Regions from separate parts of the Arthrobacter sp. NPDC056691 genome, predicted to be linked through region 1. Evidence: riboswitches for the same ligand, from Rfam matches in the RefSeq annotation. Region 1 holds a riboswitch; the other holds the start of a gene.
The links. A riboswitch is a leader RNA that binds a small molecule or an ion and turns the genes downstream of it on or off. The one in region 1 is predicted to bind glycine.
Positions count from the first base shown of each region.

Region 2: linked by a shared signal. The riboswitch ahead of gcvP (aminomethyl-transferring glycine dehydrogenase) and the one ahead of gcvP (aminomethyl-transferring glycine dehydrogenase) in region 1 are both predicted to bind glycine.

Region 1 is NZ_JBHTXX010000001.1:421,207-427,816, forward strand. Features, by position in the region: gene ACFRAU_RS01935 (methylenetetrahydrofolate reductase) at 1-204, opposite strand, end outside; gene purU (formyltetrahydrofolate deformylase) at 236-1,189, opposite strand; gene cycA (D-serine/D-alanine/glycine transporter) at 1,186-2,676, opposite strand; glycine riboswitch at 2,825-2,922, opposite strand; glycine riboswitch at 3,119-3,219, shown strand; gene gcvP (aminomethyl-transferring glycine dehydrogenase) at 3,368-6,250, shown strand; gene gcvT (glycine cleavage system aminomethyltransferase GcvT) at 6,261-6,610, shown strand, end outside.
Region 2 is NZ_JBHTXX010000015.1:46,991-53,600, forward strand. Features, by position in the region: gene ACFRAU_RS13545 (Dps family protein) at 1-165, shown strand, start outside; gene ACFRAU_RS13550 (MFS transporter) at 246-1,820, opposite strand; gene ACFRAU_RS13555 (TetR/AcrR family transcriptional regulator) at 1,887-2,426, shown strand; glycine riboswitch at 2,617-2,715, shown strand; gene gcvP (aminomethyl-transferring glycine dehydrogenase) at 2,906-5,764, shown strand; gene gcvT (glycine cleavage system aminomethyltransferase GcvT) at 5,841-6,610, shown strand, end outside.

The sequences.
Region 1 (6,610 bases):
CCCGATGCTTCGTGCCGCAAGGTGGGGAATCACCTTGTAGCCAAGCTGGCCAAGTTGAACCGAGGTCCGCACGGTGGCCCCAACCCCGTGGTGCGGCAGGCAGGTCACCGTGAGCGTTGATCCGGCGGGAACGTGCGCCTGGACTTTGGCAATGATGCCGTCCGTGGGGATGATCTCCAGGCGCAAAGGCAAGTGGTTCGTCATGAGCAACTCCAGGTCTGGGTGGATGGGCTTGTCAGCGGAGGATGACCGTCCGGTTCCCTGACAGGATGATTCTTCCTTCGGCGTGCCAGCGCACAGCGTTCGTCAGGGCCCTGCACTCAGCATCCTTGCCTACGGACACCAGATCCGCGGGAGTGTAGGTGTGGTCGACCTCAATCACCTGCTGCGCAATGATCGGTCCTTCATCAAGCTCTGAGTTTACGTAGTGGGCCGTGGCGCCGACCGTCTTCACTCCACGCTCATGCGCCTGGTGGTACGGCTTGGCGCCCTTGAAGCTGGGCAGGAAGGAATGGTGGATGTTGATGGCCCTGCCGACGAGCCGGGCGGTGGCGGAGTCGCTGAGAACCTGCATGTAGCGGGCCAGGACCACGAGTTCCACGTCGAGCGCGTCCACGAGTTCCAGCAGGGCGGCTTCCGCCTGCGGCTTGGTCTCCGGCGTCACAGGGATGTGGTGGAACGGGACCCCATGCCAGGCCGCGAGCCCTTCGAGGTCGGGGTGATTGGACACGACAGCCGCTATCTCCACCGGCAGTTCGCCGCTGCGGGCGCGGACCAGCAGGTCGTTGAGGCAGTGATCGTATCTGGACACCATCACCAGGATCCGCTGCCTGCTGTCATGGCGCTCCAGGCGCCAGTCCATGTTCCACTCGCCGGCCAGCGGCGCGAAGCTATCCCGGAGCTGGTCGACGGCGGACCGGTCAACGGCGGCGGTGTCACCCGTGGAGGCCGTCGCGGCGAAGTGCACCCTCATGAAGAAGTGCCCCGCGGTCCGGTCACCGAACTGCTTGAGGTCAACGATGTAGCACTCCTGGCTGAGCAGGAAATCCGCGACCGACCGGACGATTCCCAGGGAATCCGGGCAATGGAGGGTGAGTACAAATTCCGCGCCCGTACCGGGGGTCTGGGCCCCGCGGGCCTGACCCTCCGCCTGTGCAGCAAATGTCGGCTTTTCCTCGGTCCTGATCATCCCTTGACGCTTTCCTTCTCCTCGAGACGCCGGCCCGCCTGCTCGCGGGCGGCGGTCTCCTCAGCCTGGAGCTCATGCTGGAAGGCTGCGTAGCGGGCCAGGTGCGCAGGCCGGCGGCGCAGAACCAGCCAGGCCGCACCGAGCAGGACGAACCAGGCGGGGGTGATGAGCAGCGCCGCCAGGGTGTCCGGCTGGGTGGTGAGGGTCCACAGAACGAAGGCGAAGAACGCGAAGACCACCCACACCATGGGAATGCCGCCGGGCATCTTGAACCTGGAGGCAGTGTGCAGGTGGGGACGACGCCGGCGGAAGGCAATGTAGCTGGCGAGGATGATCGACCAGACGAAGACGAAGCAGACAGCGGAAACGGTGGTGACCATGTCGAACGCCTTGCCGACGTCCTGGCCGGCGTACATGAGCACCACTCCGGAGAGCAGCAGGACACAGGACAGGAACAGGGCGTTGTTGGGAACCTTGCGGCGGGACAGGCTGCCGAAGGCGGCCGGCGCGTCGCCTTCCTGGGCCAGGCCGTAGACCATGCGCGAGGTGGAGTAGATTCCCGAGTTGGCCGAGGACATGGCCGAGGTCAGCACCACGAGGTTGACCACCGTGGCGGCGGCTCCGAGCCCGGCCAGCGAGAACATCGCAATGAACGGGCTGTGGCCGGCGGCGAACTGGGTCCAGGGCGTGACGGACATCAGGATGATGAGGGCACCCACGTAGAAGAGCAGGACGCGCACCGGGATGGAGTTGATGGCTTTGGGGAGATTCTTCTCCGGGTTCTTGGCCTCCGCAGCCGTGGTGCCCACCAGTTCGATGCCCACAAAAGCGAAGACGGCAATCTGGAAGCCAGCCACAAAACCCATGAATTCGTTGGGGAAGAAGCCGCCATGGCTCCACAGGTTGGTGAAGCTGGCCTGTCCGGCGTCGCTCTGGAAACCGGTGAAGATCATGAACAGGCCCACGACGATCAGCGCGGCGATGGCGATGATTTTGATGAGCGCAAACCAGAATTCGGTCTCGCCGAACGCCTTGACAGTGGTCAGGTTCAGCAGCAGCAGGATGGCGACCGTGGCCAGGCCCGGGATCCAGAGCGGAAGTCCCGGCCAGAGCTCCCGGGAGTACCCGGCGATGGCGATGACGTCCGCGATTCCGGTGATCACCCAGCAGAACCAGTAGGTCCAGCCGGTGAAGAACCCCGCCCATGGGCCCAGCAGGTCGGCGGCGAAGTCGCTGAAGGACTTGTAGTTCAGATTGCTCAGCAGCAGCTCGCCCATGGCCCGCATGACGAAAAAGAGCATGAAGCCGATGATCATGTACACGAAGATCACGGAGGGCCCGGCCGCGGAAATGGTCTTGCCGGAGCCCATGAACAGGCCGGTGCCAATGGCACCGCCGATGGCGATTAGCTGGATGTGCCGGTTGCTCAGCTGCCGCTCCAGGCGGGGAGCCTCACCGGCCGGGGAGGCAGGAGGATGAATCGTCATAAGGAACTCCATCGTTCAAGTGGCCTTGAATGGCCACACTGATTCGGTTCCTCCCCGCTCTGTATTGGACCTGAGAGATTCCGCGGACATGGTCTTCCGCTTGCACCGTCGGTGAGACAGGACGTGCCTGCCTGCTTTCCAGAGTTGCCTCGCCGCGGCGGTACGTGGGCCTGAGAGTTTCCTGGGGAGGGTTTGCTCCTACGGCGCCTGCTGAACGTACCGGCAGGACTCTCCCGCCGCAGATCGTAAGCATTTTCAGTTATGGGATGGCAGGGGCCGTGAGCATGCCCGGACGGTCGTCCCGGACCGGTCAGCTCAGCCGGCTAGCCACCGGTTCAGTGTGGTCTCGGTCACGAAGAAATGTCAAACGGGGGCCGGATTTGGCATGCAGGGAAATGTCCGGTAACTTGTGAGCCGAATCACCCACATCTTCATAGCCTTTCGACCCGTGGCGGGAGAGTCCTCCCAGTCATTCACCGGGCAGGCGCCGTAGGAGCAAATCCTCCCCAGGAATCTCTCAGGCCCCCGTACCGCCACGGCTAGGCAACTCTGGAAAGCAGTTCGGGTAACCGGGCTCACCGACGGTGCAAGCGGAGAACCAAGTCCGCGGAATCTCTCAGGTCCAATACAGAGCGGGGAGGAACCCAATCCATGCCGTGCCACTCGTGGCCGGCCAGACCTGGAGTTCCTCATGACGATTCAATCTCTTCCATCAACTTTTGCCGACCGGCATATCGGCGCCCGGCGCCAGGCCGATATCGACACCATGCTCAAGACCGTTGGCTATGACACGGTCGAAGGCCTCGTTGATTCCGCCGTTCCGGCGTCCATCCGCCAGGAGAATGCCCTCCGACTCACCGCTGCCCTCAGCGAAGTTGAGGTTCTCTCCGAGCTTCGCCGCCTGGCCGCCAGGAACAAGACCGCGGTGCAGATGATCGGCCAGGGCTACTACGACACCGTGACGCCCCCGGTGATCCGCCGAAACATCCTGGAAGCACCCGCCTGGTACACGGCCTACACCCCGTACCAGCCGGAGATCTCGCAGGGCCGTCTCGAGGCGCTGCTGAACTTCCAGACCATGGTCCAGGACCTCACGGCCCTCCCCGTTGCCAACGCGTCCCTGCTGGATGAGGCGACCGCCGTGGCTGAGGCCGTGCTGCTCATGCGCCGGGCCAACAAGAACAAGGACGCCAAGGACGGGAAGACGGTCCTGGATGCGGACTGCCTGCCGCAGACCATCGCCGTCGTCCTGGGCCGCGCCGAAGCGCTCGGTTTCGAGGTGGAGGTTGCCGATCTCTCCCAGGGACTGCCCGACGGCGACATCAACGGCGTCGTCCTCCAGCAGCCGGGCGTTTCCGGCCGGGTCTTCGACCACAGTGAGGTCATCGCCGCCGCCAAGGAGCGGGGTGCGCTGGTGACGGTGGCCGCCGACCTGCTTGCCCTCACCCTCATCACGCCACCGGGCGAGCAGGGCGCGGACATCGCCGTCGGAACTGCCCAGCGCTTCGGCGTGCCGCTGTTCTTCGGCGGCCCGCACGCCGCCTACATGGCCGTCCGTGAAGGCATGGAACGCACGCTCCCCGGCAGGATCGTCGGAGTCTCCAAGGACAACGCCGGTGTTCCCGCCTACCGCCTCGCACTGCAGACCCGCGAGCAGCACATCCGCCGCGAGAAGGCCACGTCCAACATCTGCACCGCACAGGCGCTGCTGGCCATCGTGTCGTCCTTCTACGCCGTCTACCACGGCCCCGACGGCCTGAAGGCCATCGCCGAAACCGTCCACAACAACGCCCGCGTCCTCGCGACCGCGCTCAGGACGGCGGGCCGCGAACTCGCCAGCGATTCCTTCTTCGACACGCTCACCGTGCGCGTGCCCGGCAAGGCCGCCAAGGTCATCACGGCGGCCGAGGCCCGCGGGATCAACCTGCGCCTCATCGACGCGGACACCGTCGGCGTTTCCTTTGATGAGACGACGACGGCGGCAACACTTTCCGCTGTAGCCGTCGCCTTCGGCGCCGGTCCCGTAGGGGACGCAGCGGGCTTCGAACTCCCGGAAGCCGTGCTGCGCACGTCCGATTACCTCCAGCACCCGGTGTTCAACACGCACCGCTCCGAAACCCAGCTGCTGCGCTACATCCGCAGGCTCTCCGACCGCGACCTGGCGCTGGACAGGACCATGATCCCGCTGGGCTCGTGCACCATGAAGCTGAATGCGACGGCCGAGATGGAAGCCATTTCCTGGCCGGAGTTCGCCTCGATCCACCCGTTCGCCCCGGACTCCCAGACCGCTGGCTGGCGCGAACTCATCGATGGTTTGGAAGCTGACCTCGCCGAGATCACCGGCTACGACCAGGTCTCCATCCAGCCCAACGCCGGCTCGCAGGGCGAGCTCGCCGGGCTGCTGGCCATCCGCGGCTACCACCGGTCCCGCGGCGATGAGCAGCGCAACATCTGCCTGATCCCGGCTTCGGCGCACGGCACCAACGCGGCTTCGGCCGTGCTGGCCGGCATGAAGGTGGTCGTGGTGGCCACCGCCGCCGACGGCACCATCGACCACACCGACCTGCACGCGAAGATCGAGGCAAACAAGGACGCCCTGTCCTGCATCATGATCACCTATCCGTCGACTCACGGTGTCTACGACGCCGACGTCCGCGAGGTCTGCGACGCCGTGCACGCGGCCGGCGGCCAGGTCTACATCGATGGTGCCAACCTGAACGCCCTGGTCGGCCTCGCGCAGCCGGGCAAGTTCGGCGGCGACGTCTCGCACCTGAACCTGCACAAGACGTTCTGCATCCCGCACGGCGGCGGCGGACCCGGCGTCGGCCCGGTCGCGGCCAAGGCGCACCTGGCACCGTTCATGCCGGGCGATGCGAACAACGCTTCTTCCGACAACGCAGGAGCGGGACACGGCGTCGCCATTTCCGCCTCCCGCTTCGGCTCCGCCGGTGTGCTGCCCATCTCCTGGGCCTACGTGAAGCTCATGGGCGGCAGCGGCCTGACTGAGGCCACCAAGTCCGCACTGCTCGCGGCGAACTATGTCGCTGCGCGGCTGAACGAGTTCTTCCCGGTCCTCTACACGGGTGACAGCGGGCTGGTGGCGCACGAGTGCATCCTGGACCTGCGCGACCTCACGGGCAAAACCGGCGTGACCGCCGAGGACGTGGCCAAGCGCCTGATCGACTACGGCTTCCACGCCCCCACCTTGGCGTTCCCGGTGGCCGGCACCCTCATGGTGGAGCCCACAGAGTCGGAGGATCTGGCCGAAATTGACCGGTTCATCGACGCGATGATCGCCATCCACGCCGAGATCGGGCAGGTCGCCAACGGCGACTTCACCCTGGAAAACAGCCCGCTGCGCAACGCACCCCACACGGCAGCCGCCGTCGTCAATTCCAGCTGGGACCGTTCCTATCCCCGCGAGCAGGCCGCCTTCCCGGTGCAGACACTCAAGCAGGACAAGTACTTCCCGCCGGTGGGCCGGATCGACGGCGCGGCAGGCGACCGGAACCTGGTCTGCTCCTGCCCGCCCCTCGAAGCGTTCGAGGACAACACAGCAGACTTCGAAAACTAAGGATTCCGCAATGACCGAGAACTACACCGCCCTCTACGACCAGCACAAGAAAGCCGGCGCGTCCTTCACCGACTTCGGTGGCTGGCAGATGCCGCTGAAGTACACGTCCGAGCTGGCCGAGCACCATGCCGTCCGCAACGCAGCAGGCCTGTTCGACCTCTCCCACATGGGTGAAGTCTGGGTCACCGGCCCGGACGCCGGCGCCTTCCTGGACTATGCACTGGCGGGCAAGCTGTCCGCCATCGCCGTCGGCAAGGCCAAATATTCATTGATCTGTGACGCCGACGGCGGCATCATTGACGACCTCATCTCCTACCGCCGCGGCGAGCAGAAGTACCTCGTGGTCCCCAACGCCGGCAA
Region 2 (6,610 bases), on a different contig from region 1:
GCCGTAGGCACCATGCGCAAGGTCCATGACGAGGTGGATGAGGAAGACCCCACCACCGCGGACCTGCTGCACACCTTCATCGAAAAGCTCGAACAGTACGCGTGGATGGTCGGTGCCGAGAACATGAAGGCGTCGGCCAGCGTCACGCATCCCGACAGCAAGTAGCCGGCCAGCGGGACACGCTCGCGCCGACGGTAACGGGCAGCCCCGGGGAGATTCTCCGGGGCTGCCCGTTTCTGTGCCGGCTACTTCGCGCGCGGGATGCGGCGAAGTGCGACGGCGGCCAGTACCGACGCTGCTGCCATCAGTGACAGTGCAATCGCCGCGGTGATGTGGACGCCCGAATCGAACGCGGCCCGGGCGGCCCCAGTGAGCGCCTCGGCCAGCGGGGCCGGAAGTGAGCCGGCGAGCTCCATGGCGCCGGCCAGCGTTTCCCGGGCCTGGTCCGCCGACGCTGCCGGGACCGTCTGGCCAACACCGTCGGGCAGGGCGAGGTGCTGCTGGTACGACGCCGTCAGAATGGATCCCAGGATGGCTGTTCCGAGGAGTGAGCCCACTTCATACCCCGTCTCCGAAATCGCCGCAGCCGCTCCCGATTTCTCCGCCGGCACGGCTCCCAGGATCACGTCGTTCGAAATGGTCTCCGCCGACCCCACACCCAGCGCCAAAACGAGGAGCGCTGCCAGCAGCGCCGTGGGCCCGGCGTCGTGATTCCCGAACGCAACCACGCCGTAGCCGGCGGCACTCAGCGCCAGCCCCGCGGCCACCACAAATCCCGGCCGCACCTTCCGGACCAGCGGAACCACGAGGAGGCCCGCCACCACGGTGGCCGTCAGGGCCGGCAGCATGGCGGTGCCCGACTCCGACGGCGACATGCCTTCGAGCAGCTGCAGATGCTGGGCCAGGAACAGGATGAAGCCGTTGTAGGAGAACAGCGCCAGGACGTTGGCCGTGATCGCCGTGCTGAACACGCGGTTCCTGAACAGCGACATATCCAGCAGTGGGGACGCGTTCAGCAGCGGGGACGCGAGGGCCTGCTGGCGGCGGACAAACACGAGGCCCATGGCCAGGCCAAACGCCAGAACTCCGAATGACGTCACGCCGGGTCCGTGGGTGGCCAGTTCCTTGATGCCGTAGACCACCGGCGCCATGGCCAGCATCGACAGCGCCACGCTGGCCAGGTCCACGCGGCCGGGGTTCGGATCCCTGGATTCCGGAATGAGGAAGCGGCCCAGGATCAGGGGCGGCAGCATGATGGGGACGGCCACGAGCAGGACAGCGCCCCACCAGAAATGCTCCACCAGCCAGCCGCCAAAGATCGGCCCCAGTGCTGCGCCGCCGGAGAAGCCCGCCGCCCAGATGGCCACGGCCAGCCGCCGCCTGCCCTGCTCCCGGAAGATGTTGCGGATCAGCGACAGCGTGGACGGCATGAGCATGGCGCCGAAGAATCCGAGGGCGGCGCGGCCGGCGATGAGCCATTCTGCGCTCGGCGCGAATGCCGACGCCGCGGAGACTGCCGCGAAGCCCGAAATGCCGACCAGCAGCAACCGGCGGCGGCCGATCCTGTCGCCGAGGCTGCCCATCGCCACCAGGAGCCCGGCGAGGACCAGGGCATAGGCATCCACCACCCACAAAAGCTGCACGCCCGAAGGGTCGAGGCTGCGGGCGATCGCGGGAAGGGCGAACGTCAGCGCAGTGTTGTCCACGGCGACCAGGAGGACCGGGAACATGAGCAGGGCCAGGGCGAACCAGTCGCGCACGCCGCCGCCGGCCTGGGTTGCGGGAGTGCGCTCCGGGGAAAGGGCTGGGTGGATGGTCATGAAATAACTATACCGTCCAGACGGTATAGTTATAAACCCCGGGTGGGACCGGGCATGATGGAAGCCATGCCCAGAAAACCGGTCGCCCGCGGCGCAGTGCTCGATGCGTTTGAATCCCTGCTGATTGAGGTGGGGGAGCGCGCTGCCACCCTCGATGCCGTGGCTGCCCGTGCCGGCGTGTCCAAGGGCGGGCTGCTGTACCACTTCCCGAACAAGGAAGCGTTGATCGGCGTCCTGCTGGACCGGCTCGATGAGTTCGCGGAAGCGGACGCGCAGGCCATGGCCGCGGCTCCCGAGGGTGCAGCCGCATACTTCATCAAGTCGTCGGTCTGGGCGGACACCCCGCTGGACCGCGCCATCGTTGCCGCGACCCGGCTTGCCGAGGTGGCGCACGAGGAGACCCGGCGCCGGTTCGCCCACATCCAGCAGCGGTGGCTCGGCGAGATCGCCCGCGACGTGGGGCCGGGCCTGGCCAAAGCGGTGCTGTACATGGGTGACGGGCTCTACTTCAACGCCATGCTGTCCGTCGGCCCGGCGGCGACGCCGTCCGAGGCCGCGGCAGACGTCGAAAGCCTCCTCGCCGCGCTTGACCGGCTGAGGGCGTAGGCCGGCGCCGTCGAAATCGCCGGAAACCTGCGTAGTCGCCGGAAACTCCGGCGAACTGGCAGCTTTCCGGCGATTTCGCACGTGCGTCTCCGGGGGTGTGCCAGCCCACGCCGCCACAGTTTGCGGACGCGATCCCGGCGTAGGACAATAGCCTCTGTGACAGCTGTCACCGCACAATTGAATAAGCCTTTGATCTGCGGCGGGAGAGTCCTGCAAGTAGGTACAAGCAGGCGCCGTAGGAGCAAAACCTCCCCAGGAATCTCTCAGGCCCATGTACCGCCGCGGCAAGGCAACTCTGGAAAGCAGCAGGCTGCCCGCTTGAAATTTTCCGCCTCCGCGCGGACGGTTCAGGGCGTGCTGTGCTCACCGACGGTGCAAGCGGTGCTGTGCGAAGGCGCAGCAAACGCGGAAACTCTCAGGTCCAATACAGAGCGGGGAGGAACCCGAATCAATGTGGCGTACCCTGCGTCGCCTTAGTTATGGAGTTCCTTTTGACCGTTAATTCAGCCTCCTCGTCCTTCGTCGACCGGCATATCGGCGCACGCCGCCAGGCCGACGTCGAAGCCATGCTCAAGGCCGTCGGCTACGACTCTGTCGACGCGCTGGTTGATACGGCAGTGCCCAATGACATCCGGCAGGACTCACCGCTGGAGCTCGCCCCGGCCCTGAGCGAGGTTGAAGCACTCGCAGAACTCCGGAAGCTGGCTGCCAAGAACAAGACCGCCGTCCAGATGATCGGCCAGGGCTACTACGACACCGTGACGCCCCCGGTGATCCGCCGAAACATCCTCGAAGCACCGGCCTGGTACACGGCCTACACCCCTTACCAGCCGGAAATCTCGCAGGGCCGTCTCGAGGCGCTGCTGAACTTCCAGACCATGGTCCAGGACCTCGTGGGCCTGCCCATCGCCAATGCCTCGCTGCTGGATGAAGCAACCGCCGTGGCCGAGGCCGTGCTGCTGATGCGCCGGGCCAACAAGAACAAGGCCGCGCATGACGGCAAGACGGTCCTGGATGCGGACTGCCTGCCGCAGACCATTGCCATCGTCAAGGGCCGCGCCGAGGCCCTCGGTTTCGAGGTGGAGGTGGCGGACCTGTCCCAGGGACTGCCCGACGGCGACATCAACGGCGTCGTCCTCCAGCAGCCCGGTGTCTCCGGCCGGGTCTTCGACCACAGTGAGGTCATCGCCGCCGCCAAGGAACGCGGCGCCCTGGTGACGGTGGCCGCCGACCTGCTGGCCCTCACCCTCATCACGCCGCCGGGCGAGCAGGGCGCGGATATCGCCGTCGGCTCCGCCCAGCGCTTCGGCGTGCCGCTGTTCTTCGGCGGCCCGCACGCTGCCTACATGGCCGTGCAGAAGGGTCTTGAACGCTCCCTGCCGGGCCGTCTCGTAGGCGTCTCCAAGGACTCCGCCGGTGTTCCCGCCTACCGCCTTGCGCTGCAGACCCGCGAGCAGCACATCCGCCGCGAGAAGGCCACGTCCAACATCTGCACCGCACAGGCGCTGCTGGCCATCGTGTCGTCCTTCTACGCCGTCTACCACGGACCGGAGGGCCTGAAAGCGATCGCCGAGACCGCCCACGGCCACGCCAGGACCCTGGCCGCCTCGCTCAAGGCCGCCGGCCTGGACGTCCTGCACACCAGCTTCTTCGACACCGTGACGGTTTCCGTCCCGGGCAAGGCCGCCGGCATCATCGCCGCCGCCGAGCAGAAGGGCATCAACCTCCGCAGCATCGACGCGGACAACGTCGGCATCTCCGCCGATGAAACCACGACGCCGGCCATCGTGGCCGACCTTCTCGCAGCCTTCGGTGCCGAGGCAGTGGAGGCGACCGACGGGTTCGCCCTGGACGCCGCCGTCGAGCGTTCCTCCGCATACCTGCAGCACCCGGTGTTCAACACGCACCGCTCGGAAACCCAGCTGCTGCGCTACATCCGCAGGCTCTCCGACCGCGACCTGGCGCTGGACAGGACCATGATCCCGCTGGGCTCGTGCACCATGAAGCTGAATGCTACGGCCGAGATGGAAGCCATTTCCTGGCCGGAGTTCGCCTCGATCCACCCGTTCGCCCCGGATTCCCAGACCGAGGGCTGGCGTGAACTCATCGCCGACCTTGAGGCGCAGCTGACCGAGATCACCGGCTACGACCAGGTGTCCATCCAGCCCAACGCCGGCTCGCAGGGCGAGCTCGCGGGGCTGCTGGCCATCCGCGGCTACCACCGGTCCCGCGGCGATGAGCAGCGCAACATCTGCCTGATCCCGGCCTCGGCGCACGGCACCAACGCGGCTTCGGCCGTGCTGGCCGGCATGAAGGTGGTCGTCGTGGCCACCGCCGCCGACGGCACGATCGACCACACCGACCTGTACGCGAAGATTGAGGCGCACAAGGACGTCCTTTCGGCGATCATGATCACCTACCCGTCCACGCACGGTGTCTACGACGCCGACGTCCGCGAGGTCTGCGACGCCGTGCACGCGGCCGGCGGCCAGGTCTACATCGATGGTGCCAACCTGAACGCCCTGGTCGGCCTGGCGCAGCCGGGCAAGTTCGGCGGCGACGTCTCGCACCTGAACCTGCACAAGACGTTCTGCATCCCGCACGGCGGCGGCGGACCCGGCGTCGGCCCGGTCGCGGCCAAGGCGCACCTGGCACCGTTCATGCCGGGCGACGCGGCAACCTGGACCGAAGGCAAGGACGTTCCGATCTCCGCCTCGCGCTTCGGTTCCGCTGGCGTGCTGCCCATCTCCTGGGCGTACGTGAAGCTCATGGGCGGCAGCGGACTGACCGAGGCCACCAAGTCCGCGCTGCTCGCCGCGAACTACGTGGCGGCCAGCCTCAACGACTTCTTCCCCGTGCTCTACACAGGCGAAGGCGGCCTCGTGGCGCACGAGTGCATCCTGGACCTGCGCGAACTCACGGCCAAAACTGGCGTGACCGCCGAGGACGTGGCCAAGCGCCTGATCGACTACGGTTTCCACGCCCCCACGCTGGCGTTCCCGGTGGCCGGCACCCTGATGGTGGAGCCCACCGAGTCCGAGGACCTGGGCGAGATCGACCGCTTTATCAAGGCGATGATCAGCATCCGCGGCGAGATCGACCAGGTGGCAAACGGCGACTTCACGGTGGAGGGCAGCCCGCTGCGCAACGCCCCGCACACCGCAGCGGCCGCGATCAGCTCCGATTGGGACCGCGCCTACCCGCGCGAGCAGGCCGTCTTCCCCGGGCACACCCACAAGCAGGACAAGTACTTCCCGCCGGTGGGTCGCATCGACGGCGCAGCCGGTGACCGCAACCTGGTCTGCTCCTGCCCTCCGATCGAAGCGTTCGAGAACTAGATCCATCCGGCCGTTGAGCCTGGGCAAACCCGGGTCTCCACAGGCTCAGCCACCCCCCCACCCAAAGGATTCCTCAATGACTGAGAACTACACTGCCCTCTACGAGGAGCACAAAAAGCTGGGCGCCTCGTTCACCGACTTCGGCGGCTGGCAGATGCCCCTGAAATACGGCTCCGAACTGGCCGAGCACCACGCCGTCCGCAACTCGGCCGGCATCTTCGATCTCTCCCACATGGGCGAAGTCTGGGTCGCCGGCCCGGACGCCGCCGCGTTCCTGGACTACGCACTGGCCGGAAAGATCTCCGCCATGGCCGTCGGCAAGGCCAAGTACTCCCTGATCTGCAACGAGGACGGCGGCATCATCGACGACCTCATCGTCTACCGCCGTGGCGACGAGAAGTTCCTGGTGGTCCCGAACGCCGGCAACGCCAAGGTAGTGGCCGACGCGCTGGTGCAGCGGGCAGCGAACTTTGACGTCGCCGTCGAGGACGCCTCCGCGGAGACGTCGCTGATCGCCGTGCAGGGTCCCAAGGCCGAGGAAATCCTTCTGCGCCTGGTCCCGGCAGCCCAGCACGGGCTGGTGACCGGACTGAAGTACTACGCCGCCGTCGAGGTTTCCTTCCTGGTCAGCGGCGCCAGCCGGGACCTGCTGCTGGCCCGCACCGGGTACACCGGCGAGGACGGTTTCGAAATATTCGTGGAGAACGACGGCGCCGCCGCCCTTTGGCAGTCCATCGTCGCCATCGCGGACGAGGGGGAGCTGACGCCGTCCGGCCTCGCCTCCCGCGATTCGCTCCGCCTTGAGGCCGGCATGCCGCTGTACGGCAACGAGCTCTCCCTCGAGGG